Regions from separate parts of the Brevibacillus composti genome, predicted to be linked through region 2. Evidence: riboswitches for the same ligand, from Rfam matches in the RefSeq annotation. Region 2 holds a riboswitch; each other region holds the start of a gene.
The links. Region 2 has a riboswitch for S-adenosylmethionine ahead of JD108_RS04270 (2,3-diketo-5-methylthiopentyl-1-phosphate enolase). Riboswitches for the same ligand answer to the same signal wherever they lie in the genome.

Region 1 (3,743 bases), 900 kb from region 2:
GGCTGATCGTCCGTGCGGGCGTGATGAACAAAGAGATGGTGCAAGCATTGGGAATCAACATCAAAAAAGTGTTTCTCTTCGTATTTATCCTGGGTTCGGGAATGGCTGCGCTTGGCGGCATGCTGTTTGCTCCCTATTCCGGTGTCATTCACGCGGAAATCGGAATGGATTATGGCATTCTTGCCTTCATCGTCGTCGTCATCGGCGGCATGGGCAGCATTGGCGGATCGGCGCTTGCCGCTATTCTGGTCGGCGTGCTGGGGGCGTATATGGCCTATTATGTGCCCAGTTTGTCTCTTGCTGTAAATATGCTGCTGATGGTCGGCGTCCTGATGTTTCGACCTACGGGCCTGTTAGGGGGGAAGGGATAATGCTGCGGACAAACTTGCTGTCCTTCTCGCGCCTGGCGATGGCCGTGGCGGTTGCGATACTCGTTTTGTTTCCGTTTTTGAGCGACTCGCGGAGCGCGCTGATCTTGCTCACGCAAATTTTTATTTATGCCGTATTTGCGATGAGTTACGACATCCTGCTCGGGTATACGGGAATCATCTCCTTTGGCCATGCGATGTTCTTCGGTATAGGCGCATACACGACCGCCATCATGATGAGCCGATGGGAGGAATCGGTTGTTGTCTTTCTCGTCGCGCAGGCGGTCGTGCTGATCCTGACTGGCATTGTCAGTTATTTGATCGGGGCTCTTTCGCTGCGGCTGAAAAGCCACTACTACGCCATGCTGACGCTAGCCTTCGCCGGCTTGTTCTACGTGCTTGCAGAGAAATGGCGCAGCGTAACGAAGGGGAACGACGGATTTCCTTTTCAGATTCCAGACCTGTTTCGTGACCGCTTGGTTTTTTACTTTGTCGCGCTGGCCTTTATGCTGGTGACGTTGTACGCCTTGAAACGGTTTACGGAATCTCCGGTAGGAAAAGTGCTGCAGGCCATCCGGGAAAACGAGCAGCGGACAGAGTCGCTCGGCTACCAGGTTATCCACTACAAGATCATTGCCAGCATCGTGGCAGGAGTGGTTGCCGGTCTCAGCGGATCGATGTACGCGGTTACGCTGCGCTTTGTCAATACGGCGGTCTTTTCCACAAACGTGACGCTTGACGCGCTGTTGATGACGATTATCGGCGGGGTCGGTACCCTGTACGGGGGGATCATCGGGTCGGCGCTGATTTTGCTGGCGCATGCGGGCTTAACCGATCTTGCCAAGGTTCACTGGATTTTTGAGCGGTGGATGATTTTCTTTGGGGCCGTGTATATTCTCGCTGTCATGTTTTTCCCGCAGGGGATCATCGGCGGCATGAAAAACTGGCTGTCAAAACGGAGAAAAAGCATGGAGGAAAAGAAGCCTGACAACGCCCAAGAAAGAATGCGGTACGTATCAGAAGAGGAGTGAAGCTGATTGGCAAAGGGCGCCATTTCGCTGCGCTACGTCCTGGAGGGAACAGGCCATGATGTGGTATTGATTCATGGATTGGGCCAAAGGCTGGAAGATTGGGATGTGCAAAAAGAGGCGTTGGTCAACAATGGGTACCGTGTATTGACCTTTGATTTGAGAGGACATGGCGAGTCGGAATGGACCGCGGAAGAGGTGAATATCCGGACCTATGCGCATGACCTGAACCGGTTGTTGTGTCAGTTGTCGATTGATAGGGCGCATCTGGTTGGGCTGTCCATGGGAGGCGCCATCGCGCAAATGTTTTATCGGGACTTTCCGGAAAAGGTTCAGACGCTTGTTCTCGCCGCCACATTTTCCTACTTTCCCGAAAATATGAAACAGTCCAGCTTGGAGAGCCGACTCTCTTACATCGATCAGGGGAAAATGGAAGAGTTGGCTGAGTTGATTGCGAGACGGTCGTTTACCGAGAATGCTCCGATCGAGTTGATCGAGAACATGAAAAAGACCATCGCTGATAATCATCTTGCCGCTTACAGAGGCTCCATGATCGCCTCCATAAATGCGGACAGCAGAGAGTATTTGGCAGAAATCGAAGTGCCTGTTCTCATCATCGTGGGAGAGGGAGACCTGACAACTCCCCTGGCATGCAGCCAGTATCTGCACCAGCATATAAAAAACTCCCGCTTGGTGGTAATACCCGAAGCACGGCATATGCTAACGCAGGAACGACCGGACTCATTCAATCGGGAGCTGCTGCAATTTTTGCGTGAAATGCGTGAACGATGACAGCATGTCGGTATCCCTCTCAGCGCCGGATCCCGATTGATCATGTTCTTGACGTGTTTCATGGAATTCTTTACAATGAAAGCGAAACAGGTTACCACCATTCTTATCCAGAGAGGCAGAGGGACTGGCCCGATGAAGCCCGGCAACCGTCGCGTTCGCGCGACAAGGTGCCAATTCCTGCAAGACGATTTGTCGTCTTGGCAGATAAGAAGCGAGAGCATGTGCGTATGTAAAGCCGGCCTTCTTCTTGTCTGAAGAGGGTTTTTTTATTACCAAAAAATATACAGCTTTCTTATCCAGAGAGGCGGAGGGACTGGCCCGATGAAGCCCGGCAACCGTCACGTTCAGCGTGACAAGGTGCCAATTCCTGCAGGACGCTTGAAGTGTCCTGAAAGATAAGAAGGAGGCCCCCGTCTCTACACAAGCCTTCTTCTGCGGAAGAGGGCTTTTCCGCTTTCTGGGTCTGAAAGAAAAAGGAGTGTTTGGCGATGAGTACGGGTGTGGTAAAGGTTGGGTTGCTGGGTGTCGGAACAGTAGGCGGCGGGGTGTTGAAGACCATTCGTTCGCAGCAGCAGAAGCTCTCCGAGCGGCTGGGCCGCCGTGTCGAGGTGGTCAAGGCGCTGGTCCGGGATACGGATAAGCAGCGGGCGGTGCAGATCGACCGCGATCTGGTCACCACCTCGTTTGAGGACGTGCTGGACGCAGAGGTGGACATCGTCGTGGAGGTGATGGGCGGAGTAGATCCGGCCTATGACTATGTGCGGGCCTTGATGGAAAAGGGCTGTCATATCGTGACGGCAAACAAGGAGCTGCTCGCCAAGCGAGGGGCCGAACTGGTCGAGCTGGCCAACCGCCACCACGTGCAGCTCGCCTATGAGGCGAGTGTCGCGGGCGGGATCCCCATCCTGGGGGTGCTCCGCCAATTCCTGCGGACGAATGAGATCACCTCAGTCAGCGGGATATTAAACGGTACGACCAACTACATCCTGACGCAGATGGAGCAGCATCAGCTTCCGTATGAGGTGGCGCTGAAGCAGGCGCAGGAGCTGGGATATGCCGAGGCGGACCCGACCTCTGATGTGGAAGGCTGGGACGCTCTCTACAAGTCCTACATCCTCGCCCAGCTCGTGTACGGTGAGTCCCTGCCGCTGCATGCGGCCGAGCGGAAGGGGATTGACTCTCTGCATCTCGGACAGCTGGCGCTCGCACAGGAGCTGGGCTATCGAATCAAGCTGCTGGCCCGGGCCTCCCGGACAGAGGGGGCGATCCAACTGTCTGTCAGCCCGACGCTGCTGCCGCTGGATCATCCGCTTGCCCAGGTGCAGGATGCCTACAATGCCGTGCAGGTATCGGGAAACATCGTTGGCGATCTCCTGTTCATGGGAAAAGGGGCAGGAGAGCTGCCTACCGCAAGCGCGGTTGTGGAAGACCTGGCCTTTTTGCTGACACAGCGCTTCACGCCCCACCCGATCTGGCAGGAGCGGCAGGCAGACAAGGTCCGTCCACAGGAACAAAAGTGGAGCTTCTGTTATCTGGAGAGCGAAGGCTCACAAGG
Region 2 (3,743 bases):
TCCGTAATCGTTCCGTCAAAATCACAAAACAGCACGAGGGATTTGCTCACCGGCCCGCCCCCCATTTCTGCAGGGCCGCTGCCAGCTCCGCCGATTCCGCCGCCGCTTCTTCCAGGGTGCGGCCGGCGACCACCGCATCGATCGCTGCCACAAAGGCGCGGGCGCCCGCCGTCGCGCCGCCGGGGTGGCCGTGAATCCCGCCGCCTGCGTTGACGACCTGATTCAGGCCGAAATCTTCGTACAGCTGCGGCACCAGACCGGGATGGATGCCCGCAGACGGTACCGGAAAGGACTGGCGAAGGCTCCCGCTCGGCTCGGTCAGATGCTGGGAGAGCTGCAGCGCCTCCGCTTTGTTCAGGGCGACATTGCCGTATGGCGAAGGAAACAGTACCAGATCCGCTCCGGCCAGGCGCATCAGCTTGCCGAGGAGCAGCGGCGTGGCGATGCCGTAGTCCGGCGAAGGATAGAAGGCTCCGGCCAGTGCTGGATGGGCCATGATCGGCACTTGTACATCAGGGTCTGCAGCCAGGCGGTGCAGGGCGTCGTAGCCAAAGGCGAGGACGTTGAACAAAAGGCAGTCCGCCCCAGCCTCCACCGCACGTTTTGCGCGGTCGTTCAGCTCGTGAACAGGTCCAGTCAGGTTCGCCGCATAGATGACCGGTTTGCCGGTCTCCGCTTCGGTCTGGCGGGCGATTTGTTTAAAGGCGGAAATCCGCTCGAGAAAAGGAGCCCGATCATCGGCAAAGAAAATTTCGTCATCCTTTACCAGATCGACGCCGCCCAGGGCTTGTGCGCGGAACTGCGTCTTCAGATCGTCAAAAGGGAGTCCCAGGCAGGATTTGAAGATGCTCATCAAGAGCGGACGGCCATGGGCCCCAAGGCGCTCGCGCAGTCCGGCAATGCCGTATTTCGGCCCGGGAAAAGCGGAGAGAAACGAGTCCGGGAATTGAACGTCGACCAGCTTGATTTTGCCGTCCATGGACAGCTTCCCGAAGATGCCGGTCAAGAGGGACGGGATGTCTTTTGTAAAGTTGCGAAGCGGATAACTGACCGTAATCAGTCCGCGGCTCTCGCCGTTGTCCAAAGTGTCCAGCGTCTGGCTGCCGACCGCTTCGCCCAGGTAGGGCTTCAGCTCCTCCTGCTTGGCAGCGGGCAGGTCAGTCCAGCTCCCGACCGTCATGCCGACGGCGATCGCTTCCGCCTTTTTCTGCAAGTCTTTGGCCTGAGTGAGATAGGTGACGAGGATGCGTTGCTCGCTCAATGAGGGACCCTCCTTTTGCTCTCAAGACAGATAAAAAGCCTCCCCATCGTGGAGGGGAGGCGGTTCGTTCCGTAAACGTGTTCGTCTCCTCTCATCTCTCGGTTTAGAGTCGAAACACGGATCATACGCCGCAGGGTTCGACTCTTACCGTTGGAATTAGCACCGTTTCGCCACCCGAAATAGGTGAGCGCCGGTTGCCGGGCATCATTGGGCCAGTCCCTCAGCCAGCTCGCGATAAGAGTTTGAATGAATCCTATGAGTTTTGTCTTGCGATACCCCTAATGATATGACGTTCGTTTTCGGGAGTCAACCCTTGTTTTGGCGGGGAAGCCGGTTTGTCTGGCACGGTATAAAGGCTGGCCGATGTTGCTCGCGTTGTCTTAAAGATCATCATCAAAAAGTGTTGACAGCGATGGAGAGGCGCGTGTATGATTCAAACTAATCAAAACTGCATACGTTGGATACCTTATCCAGAGAAGGTGGAGGGACTGGCCCGATGATACCCGGCAACCGACATACGCTGGCCTCAGCAGACGCTGAAGGCGGATGACTAGCGATGTGCACGGTGCTAATTCCAGCAGAAGCAAAAGTATTCTGGAAGATAAGGGGGAGACACACGCTTGCTGCGTACGGTTGCGACCTCTTTTCTTCGGGAAAAGAGGTCTTTTTGATGTTCGCCGGGCCCTGATGCCCGTGTTGTTTTGGCGGAAGCATACCCTTTTAGGAAATAGACGAAATGATAACGGAGAGGAGCAATCTATCATGGCGTATCGTGCGTTGAGCGAGCAAGAGGCAGTGCAGTATGTAAAAGAATTGCCCGGTCTGTTCGAACCGGGAGCCGAGCTGACATCCCGGGAGATTGGCGACGGCAACCTCAATCTGGTTTTCCACATCCGGGAGGAAGCGACAGGGAAAAGCGTGATCGTCAAGCAGGCGCTGCCGTACGCCCGCGTCGTGGGGGAATCCTGGCCGCTGACGCTGGACCGCGCCCGCATCGAAAGCGAAGCGCTGCGGATTCAGTACAAGCATGTGCCTGACCTGGTGCCGGAGGTGTACCACTATGATGCCGAGCTGGCCCTGACCGTCATGGAGGATCTGAGCGATCACGTCTTGATGAGAAAAGGGTTGATCGAAGGGGAGCGCTACCCTCACTTTGCCAAGCACATCGGACGGTTCATGGCGCATACGCTCTTTTACACATCGGATCTGGGTGCCCATCCCTACGAGAAAAAAACGCTCGTCGGAACATTCTTGAATCCGGAATTATGCAAAATTACGGAAGATCTGGTCTTTACCGATCCGTATGAGGATGCCCCGACCAACAACTTCAACCCGCTGATCCGCAAAGAGGTGGAGGCGATCTGGAATCACAAGCCGCTCAAGCTGGAAATCGCCAAGCTGAAGTACGATTTCCTCACGCGGGCGGAAGCCTTGCTTCATGGCGACCTGCACACTGGCAGCATTTTCGTCACGAAACAATCGACGAAGGTAATCGACCCGGAATTCGCCTACTACGGTCCCATCGGATTTGACATCGGCGCGGTGATTGCCAATCTGCTCCTGAATTACGCGGCCCAGCATGGGTTGGAGCCTGACGCAGGAAAGCGGGAATCCTACCGCGAATACCTCTTGACAACCGTTGAGGATGTCTGGAATGAGTTCGTTTCCCAGTTCGTCCAGCTCTGGCATAAGCAGGCGAAAGAGCGGAGCGCCCATGTCGAGGGACTCTGGCAAAGCTATGTCAAACGGTTGATTGCCGACACGGCCGGGTTTGCGGGCTGCAAAATTCTGCGCCGGGTGATCGGACTTGCGGGAGTGGCGGATTTGAACACTATCCAGGACGACCAGACGAGAGCCGAAGCCGAACGTTTGGCCCTGTTGATCGGCCAGGAGCTGATCCTGAAGCGGAGCGGCATCGAAGAATCGACAGATATGACAGACATCGTGCGGCAGGCAACCGCACGATATGATCAGGAGGCAGCGACAGTATGACGATTTCCCAAGAAACATTTGCGCCGGTAAAGTGGGAGGGGGATGCTCTCCTCCTGTTGGACCAGACGCGTTTGCCCGTAGAAACGATCTTTTTGACGCTAAACACCCCCGAAGAGGTATGGGCGGCGATTCGCCATCTGCAAGTGCGCGGTGCTCCTGCGATCGGCATGGCCGCCGCATACGGACTCTACCTCGGCGTGAGAGGCAGCCAGGCTGCCGATGTGCAGGCTTTCCGGGAGGAACTGAACACGCAGGCGGATTATCTGGCGACAGCACGGCCGACAGCGGTCAATCTGTTCTGGGCGCTGGATCGGGTAAAAGCCCGGGTACAGCGCGAGGGAGAGCAGCCCGTCGAAGCGCTGAAGGCAGCGGTGCTCGACGAAGCGCTGACCATCCAACGCGAGGATGCCGAGGTGTGCCGGACGATCGGAGAGAATCTGCTGACCCTCCTGCATGACGGCATGGGCGTCTTGACACACTGTAATCCGGG
Region 3 (3,743 bases), 1.3 Mb from region 2:
GCGGTTATATCGAATTCCGTGTGCCTTTTAACCAGTAAAACGAATAGCGGGGCTGTAGTGAGAAGAATCATGTTCCCATGCTAAGCTCCGTTCTCCGCCCTGCAGGGAGGCTTCACTGTCCGCTCCACAGCGGCCCCTCAGGCACAAAAAAGAGCCCGGTGAATCACCAGGCTCTCCAGGCATCTGTTATTGCTGCATGAATGCGGCTGCATCCTGCTTGAGCGCTTCCGCCTTGTCTGTGCGCTCCCATGGCACATCCAAGTCATTGCGGCCGAAATGGCCGTAGGCCGCTGTCTGCTTGTAAATCGGGCGGCGCAGATCAAGCTGCTTAATGATACCGGCAGGACGAAGATCAAAATGCTTGCGGATCAGCGTCACCAGATGCTCCTCCGCCACCTTGCCGGTGCCAAAGGTATCGACGCTGATGGAAACAGGCTGCGCCACGCCAATAGCGTATGCTACCTGAACTTCACATTTGTCGGCGAGGCCGGCTGCCACGATGTTTTTCGCCACATAGCGCGCTGCGTACGCACCGGAGCGGTCCACTTTTGTCGGATCTTTCCCGGAGAAAGCGCCGCCGCCGTGACGAGCATAACCGCCGTAGGTATCTACGATGATTTTGCGTCCGGTCAAACCGGCATCACCCTGCGGGCCGCCGATAACAAAACGTCCTGTCGGGTTAATGAAATATTTGGTTTCGGCATCCAGCAGTTCAGCTGGCACAACCGGCTTGATCACATGCTCGGTGAGGTCTTGTTTGATTTGCTCCAGCGTTGCTTCAGGCGCGTGCTGCGTCGAGATGACGATCGTGTCGATGCGGACTGGCTTGTCCCCATCGTACTCCACTGTAACCTGTGTTTTTCCATCCGGGCGCAGATAGCTCAGCTGGCCGTTTTTGCGTACTTCAGTCAGACGGCGCGCCAATTGGTGAGCCATGCTGATCGGCAGCGGCATCAGCTCAGGTGTCTCGTTGCAAGCAAAGCCGAACATCAGGCCTTGGTCGCCGGCGCCAATTGCTTCGATCTCCGCATCTGTCATGGTACCCTCACGCGCTTCCAATGCCTGGTCTACGCCGAGGGCAATGTCTGCAGACTGCTCGCCAATCGCTGTCAGTACGCCGCAAGTGTCGGCGTCAAAACCAAACTTGGCGCGATCGTAGCCGATTTCACGGATGGTGTCACGAACGAGCTTTTGAATATCTACGTAAGTATTGGTGGTGATTTCTCCCGCCACGAGCACCAGACCCGTGGTAACGGAAGTTTCGCATGCGACGCGAGCATTCGGGTCCTTGGACAAAATCGCATCCAGGATCGAGTCGGAAATTTGGTCGCAAATCTTGTCGGGATGACCTTCTGTGACGGATTCAGAAGTAAACAGACGACGCCCTTTTTGCAAAGCCAATGTAAATACCTCCTTTGACCTCATACAAATAGTGTGGTAGCCGAAACAGGTTATTATTAGACGACGGCACAAGCAAAAAAAAACCTTTTCCTGTATGTGAGGAAAAGGTGCTGTGATTGCGTTCCCTACCCTCTTATCGGCCAGAACAGGTTACCGTTCTGCTGGTTAGCACCGCTCGAGTCGGTTGCCGGGCTTCATGGGGCCAGTCCCTCCGCCTGCTCTGGATAAGAGTATCCATTACGGTTTATAGAATAATCGTTTTTATCTCCGGTGTCAATAAGCGGTTAGCGTATTTCGTACTTGCCCCGGACCATGATGTAGGCCACGTTGTCGTACCCCGACTGTAGGCGCAGACCGCGATTGTCAGAGCGGGCAATCAGAAGCAGGTGATTGGCCTGCACGAGTGCTCCGCCGCGCAGGTCGGCTCCTTCGGTAATATCGGTCAAGCCGTCGCCTTTATTGCCTGCTACGGCTTGTACCTTGCCGGTGCGAACGATAAATTCGGTCCCTTCAAAGCCGTAGAGCGTCTGCCCCGGATACAGCTCCACCACGGTCAATCCATTGGAGACACTGCCTCCGCCTCCGCCCAAAGCCTGCCGGATTTGCTGATCAACATAGCTTTTGGTGACAACCGGATCGTCGACCGAACCCGGCACGCCGCCGTTTCCGTCAGCCAGTGCTTGCGATGCAAAGACCGCTGTTCCGACTATGGCCAGGGCGAGAAATCCCTTGGTTGCTTTTTTCATGTTCTATTCTCTCCTTTTCCATCGGATTACAATTGGTAAGCTTTGGCCAGCAGGACGACCACTTCCGCCCGCGTAGCCCTGCCCTGCGGCTTGAATGTTTGTCCGTAGCCGCTGATCCAGTTCCTGGAGGCGAGCGCCTCCACCGCCGGCGATGCCCAATGGCTGGTCGGCAAATCGGCAAAGGAAGATTTGCTCCGCTTGTACAGCAAGAGATCATGCGCCCGCGCCACCATCAGGGCCATCTCTGCCCGCGTGATCGACTGGTCCGGCTTGATGCTGTTGTTCGGATAGCCCTGGATGATGCCGAGCTTGTGCGCTGTCATCATATTGGCATGGGCCCAGTGGTTGGTGGAAAGGTCACGGAACGGACTTTTCCCCGCATAAGGAACGACATTGACACCCTTGGCCCGCATAGACTGAACCAGCATCGTCGCAAACTGGGCTCGCGTGACGGATTGGTCCGGCCGGAAGGTAGCGTCGTCAAAGCCCTTGACCACGCCCTTGCGGCTCAGTCTGGCGATTTCATTTCGGGCCCAGTGCGTGCTGATGTCGCGGTATCCTTCGATCAATGTCTGTTTGGTCAGCGTAAGCCGGTAGGAGTCGTATTTGAACGGCACAAAGCTGTTCAGCCGGATGTAGTATTTGCCCGGCTTCAGCTTCATCCCCAGGACCTCTTTTCCCTGATCGGACAGCTGCGCGACATCATTGGTGGAAACGAGCGCGTAGTTCAGCGTATCGGCACCGTACAGCTCGAGGCGCATCCCGCTCGACACCGGAACAAAAGGTGCCCGGATCGTCACGTACGATTCAGAATCGAGCGTAAATTGGAACCAGTCCTGATCCGTATGGGTCGGCAGCGTCCCCGTCATCAGCGTGCCTCCCGCCAGCGGCGAAGCCTGACGGTAGGTATCATTCGGCTCGTTGGTGTCTTTTCGAATCGGCGTATAGCTCAAATCGAGCTTGTACTCCCCGTTTACCTGATTCCGCCAATATTCGGTCAGGCGGATGTAATATTTGCCGGGCGACACTTCCTTTTGGGCGCGTTCGGTCGGATCATTGCGATCTCCGCGGTCGTACTCCTCCCAGCCTTGGCCCTGCTTGCCGATCTTCATCACCAGATCGATCCGCTTGGTATCGGCGGTGACGGTCACGTTTAATCGCCCGTATTCCCGGACATAGTAGGAAAACCAGTCTTCGTCTCCCTCTTCGTGAAAATTGCCGATCACCGTGATTTGGTTTCCGACCAGGGGACGAGCTGTATCGATGCTGTTGTTTCTCTCGTAGCGATCCGGATTGATCACAAACCGGCTCATCAAGAGATAGGTAAAAGAATTCACTCCGCCGCTTCGCTCCATCTTGATGTACATCCGGCCCGCTTTGGCCGGCACGGTCAGCGTATCCCCGTTGCCTATGTAGTAAGTAGCAGGCTCGCGATTATCGGAGTAGAAGGTGGCGGCCAACGGTGCTGACACCGAAGAGGTGACTGTCGCAAGCAACGTCACTTTCCCATCATAAGGAACATCCATAAAATACCAATCAATCGGGTCCCGCTCAGACAATTGCGCCCTCAGCTGCGATTCGATCGGAAAGCCTTTG
Region 4 (3,743 bases), 760 kb from region 2:
GGTGGCGCAGCCAGCCCGCGATCTGTTCCGCCGTCCGGGTACTGACATCCAGGCGGGCTTTCAGCGATTTCAGACCGCGCATCACCAGCCAGGAATCCTGCGCTCCCAGTACGGCCCCCATGCCATTTTGGATAAAATAGAGCTGTTCCCCCAGGTCATTGTCTTTCGTCACCGCCAGGCCGGCTACCACGTCGCTGTGCCCGCCGATAAACTTGGTGGCCGAGTGGATGACGATGTCCGCGCCCAGCTCCAGCGGACGTTGGTAATAGGGGGTCAAAAACGTGTTGTCGACGATGACCAGCAGGTCAAATTTTTTCGCCAGCCTGCATACCGCAGCAATATCCGTCACTTTCAGAGTCGGATTGGAGGGTGTCTCCAGGTAAATGCCCTTCGTCCGCGGCGTGATCGCCTCCGCCACTCGATCTACGTAAGTGGTATCGACAAAGGTGACATCGATATTCATGCGGGACAGCACCTTGGTCAGAAAACGGTAGGTCCCTCCGTACACATCTTCGGCCACGATGACGTGGTCGCCCGCCGAAAAGAGCATGAAGACGCTGGAGATGGCCGCCATACCGGAGGCGAAGGCAAATCCCCGCTCTCCCCCCTCCAGCACCGCGATCGCTTCTTCCAGAGCCTGACGGGTGGGATTCCCCGATCGCGCATAATCATAGGCTCCCGGCCGGTCCAAATCGGCCTGGTGAAAGGTAGAGGCCTGATAGATGGGCGTCGAGGCCGCCCCGGTGACAGGATCGAAACAAGAGGTTCCGTGCAGCAGCTTGGTTGCAAATTTCATCGGGTACACTCCCCTGCGATCAGGCTCAGGGTGGCGTCGAGCGCCTGGCTGATATCCGCGATTAAATCTTCGGGATGCTCGATCCCGACCGACAGCCGCAGCAGCCGATCGCATACGCCCACGTACTCGCGAATCTCCTGCGGGATATCGGCATGGGTCTGGGTGGCCGGGTAGGTGCACAGCGACTCTACGCCTCCCAGACTCTCGGCAAAGGAGACGATCCGCAGGTGCTCCAGGAAAGGAGCCACCTGTGCGGCAGAGCGCACCCGGAATGATACCATGCCGCTGTAGCCGCTCGCCTGCCCGCTCTGAATCTCATAGCCCGGATGGTCGGTCAGCCCCGGATAAAAGACCTCTGCCACGGCGGGGTGCTCCCGCAGTTTTTCCGCGATCGCCAGAGCATTGCTCTGATGCCGCTCCATGCGCAGGGCGAGGGTTTTCATCCCTCTGAGGAGCAGCCAGCTGTCCTGCGGACCGAGGACGGCGCCGATGGAATTGTGCAAAAACCGAACCTTTTCAGACAACTCCGCTCCCTTTGTCACAATCAGGCCCGCCAGCACGTCATTATGCCCGCCGAGATACTTGGTGGCGCTGTGCAGCACCAGATCGGCCCCCAACTCCAATGGCCGCTGACAGTAGGGTGTCATAAACGTATTGTCGACCAGTGTGAGCAGCCCGTATTTCTTTGCGATGACCGAGACAGCCCGGATGTCGGTAATCTGCATCAACGGGTTGGTCGGCGTTTCGATAAACACCGCTTTTGTCTCCGGCCGCACGGCATCCTCCAGCGCTCGCAGATCGCGCAGGTCCACGTAGCTGAACTGCAGGCCGTAACGGGTCAGGACCTGCTCGAACAGACGATACGTGCCCCCGTACAAGTCAAGCGACACGATCAGGTGATCTCCTTTGGAAAACAAGCCCATCACGGTGTGAATGGCGGCCATGCCCGATGCACAGGCAAAGCCCGCGTCGCCGCTCTCCGCTTCGGCGATGGCTTCCTCTACGACCGTTCGCGTCGGATTGGCCGTTCGTGCATAGTCATATCCTGTACTCTGCCCCAAAGACGGGTGACGATAGGCCGTCGCGTAATAGACGGGAAAGCTGACTGCGCCGGTCGTCCCGTCGCGTCCCACTCCCGCTTGAACCAGTTTGGTTTCTACATGCATCTTTCTCTCTCCCCTCCCATGTTGAACGAGGGCATGAAAAAAGCCCCCTTTTCCTCTGAAAAGAAGGCTTTGTTTACGTCGCCGTAAGCAAACCCTTCTCATCTTTCAGAGCAAAACATCGCTCTGCAGGAATTAGCACCGTATTGTCCTGCTCATACAAGGATCACAGGAAAATTGGTTGCCGGGCATCATCGGGCCAGTCCCTCCGCCACTCTGGATAAGAAGTTTGCTATTCATTTGATTGATCCTAATACTACCGGAAAAAATAAGAAACTGTCAACTTATTTCTTTTTGCTGCTGTCTACTTTTATTCAGCCCCGCGCAGCGCGGTCATCACCTGATTGTCCAGCTTGGCCGCCGCATTTTTGTCATACGTTTTTTCATACTGGGGTTCCACAGAGATACGCGAGCCGTAGAACATGACATCGCGTACAGCTTCAATCGTCACTTCCACCATCGCCAGCTTCAGCGGAACATTCTCCATCCGTTCGGTTTTTACGACCGCCCGGCCATTGATCGCGTAGGATGAACCGGCGCCGATCAAGTGCAGAACGACTTGCGGCTGTTTGGCAATATTGGCCAGGATGCGCGAGCGATTATCGACCGCAAACCGGATGACTTGCGGGGTAGCCGCGTATGTCCAGGAAAGCGAGCTGAGCGAAGGAGCTCCTGACTCGTGGTCAATCGTACCCAGCGTCACAAAGCGCTCCTGTTGCAACAGCCCAAACAATTCCTCCGAAAGTGTCTGGGATACAGTCTCAGCCATTCCGAAGCCTCCTCGTCATAAAGTAATGTCATGTCTATTGTACCTGTCAGGGTAACGATAGGCAAACCTTTCCGGTCCCGCTTGATTCTTGCCCTCATTTTCCCTAGACTGTTAGATACTTGGAACAACAGATGACAGGAGGAGATTTTCAGATGCAGACTACCCCTGTGGACCGCCTGTTAGAAAAGATCGATCAACTGCTCGCCGAATTGCAGGAAGTGCGCAAGCTAAACGAGCGCATGGACAAAATCGCCCTGTTTTTGGAGGATATTCGCCTGGCTGACGTGATTCAAAATTATACAGCCCCGCGCAAGCTGCTTGTCACGAATTTCCTCGCAGGCTTGGCACGGGGCTTGGGACTGACGATCGGAACAGCCATTGTACTCGCCCTGCTGGGCTCCGTCCTGAGCAAATTCTTCGCTGTCCCCATTATCGGCGACTACATTCGCCAAATTGTTGACTACGTAGCCGGTTATTACGGTCAGCCTTAGTCGTCATCCCGTTCATCGTCACGGTCATCGTCGCCGTGATCATCATTGCCGTGTTTTTTCCAATAGCCGTAGGCATTGCCGTTTGGATGCTTCTTCTCTTTGCCCTTGCCCTTTTCCTCCCCGTTAACCGGTGTGCCATGAGGGATGTCGGCAGTCGCGACAGTCTTGCCGTCGATCACCAGTTCCAGACGGACGGATTTGGCGCTGTACGAACGGTTTTTGTACGACAGCTTTGCCTCAAACTCGCCTTCGTCATCCACCTTCACTTCATGTCTGTTTCCGTCTGGCGCAATCACGTATAGCTTCGCCTTCTTGTTCTTGGCGTAGCCGCTTACTTTTCCTTCTACTTCGATTTCCTTGTCTTTGGCATCCAGCTTGGCTTTTCCGGTGATCGTGTACGTGTCAGGCTTGGCCGGATCTGGTTTGGACCGTTTTTCCTCTTTTCCGGTTACAACCACTTCCACCCACTCAGAATCCAGTTTTTTGCCGTCCTTGTACACTTCGACCAGGACTTTTCCTTTGCC

Region 1: it holds a riboswitch for S-adenosylmethionine, as region 2 does, so the genes downstream of both, JD108_RS09000 (homoserine dehydrogenase) here and JD108_RS04270 (2,3-diketo-5-methylthiopentyl-1-phosphate enolase) in region 2, are expected to answer to the same signal.
Region 3: it holds a riboswitch for S-adenosylmethionine, as region 2 does, so the genes downstream of both, metK (methionine adenosyltransferase) here and JD108_RS04270 (2,3-diketo-5-methylthiopentyl-1-phosphate enolase) in region 2, are expected to answer to the same signal.
Region 4: it holds a riboswitch for S-adenosylmethionine, as region 2 does, so the genes downstream of both, JD108_RS08340 (aminotransferase class I/II-fold pyridoxal phosphate-dependent enzyme) here and JD108_RS04270 (2,3-diketo-5-methylthiopentyl-1-phosphate enolase) in region 2, are expected to answer to the same signal.

Annotation. Positions count from the first base shown of each region.
Region 1 is NZ_CP066308.1:1,730,821-1,734,563, forward strand. Features, by position in the region: gene JD108_RS08985 (branched-chain amino acid ABC transporter permease) at 1-371, shown strand, start outside; gene JD108_RS08990 (branched-chain amino acid ABC transporter permease) at 371-1,399, shown strand; gene JD108_RS08995 (alpha/beta fold hydrolase) at 1,406-2,188, shown strand; SAM riboswitch class I at 2,289-2,399, shown strand; SAM riboswitch class I at 2,478-2,590, shown strand; gene JD108_RS09000 (homoserine dehydrogenase) at 2,677-3,743, shown strand, end outside.
Region 2 is NZ_CP066308.1:826,887-830,629, forward strand. Features, by position in the region: gene JD108_RS04265 (2-hydroxy-3-keto-5-methylthiopentenyl-1-phosphate phosphatase) at 1-50, opposite strand, end outside; gene JD108_RS04270 (2,3-diketo-5-methylthiopentyl-1-phosphate enolase) at 47-1,261, opposite strand; SAM riboswitch class I at 1,350-1,502, opposite strand; SAM riboswitch class I at 1,725-1,869, shown strand; gene mtnK (S-methyl-5-thioribose kinase) at 2,024-3,253, shown strand; gene mtnA (S-methyl-5-thioribose-1-phosphate isomerase) at 3,250-3,743, shown strand, end outside.
Region 3 is NZ_CP066308.1:4,029,913-4,033,655, forward strand. Features, by position in the region: gene metK (methionine adenosyltransferase) at 187-1,395, opposite strand; SAM riboswitch class I at 1,532-1,632, opposite strand; gene JD108_RS20180 (hypothetical protein) at 1,686-2,147, opposite strand; gene JD108_RS20185 (S8 family peptidase) at 2,174-3,743, opposite strand, start outside.
Region 4 is NZ_CP066308.1:1,587,237-1,590,979, reverse strand. Features, by position in the region: gene JD108_RS08345 (aminotransferase class I/II-fold pyridoxal phosphate-dependent enzyme) at 1-796, opposite strand, end outside; gene JD108_RS08340 (aminotransferase class I/II-fold pyridoxal phosphate-dependent enzyme) at 793-1,962, opposite strand; SAM riboswitch class I at 2,058-2,186, opposite strand; gene JD108_RS08335 (pyridoxamine 5'-phosphate oxidase family protein) at 2,270-2,728, opposite strand; gene JD108_RS08330 (DUF5665 domain-containing protein) at 2,881-3,219, shown strand; gene JD108_RS08325 (hypothetical protein) at 3,216-3,743, opposite strand, start outside.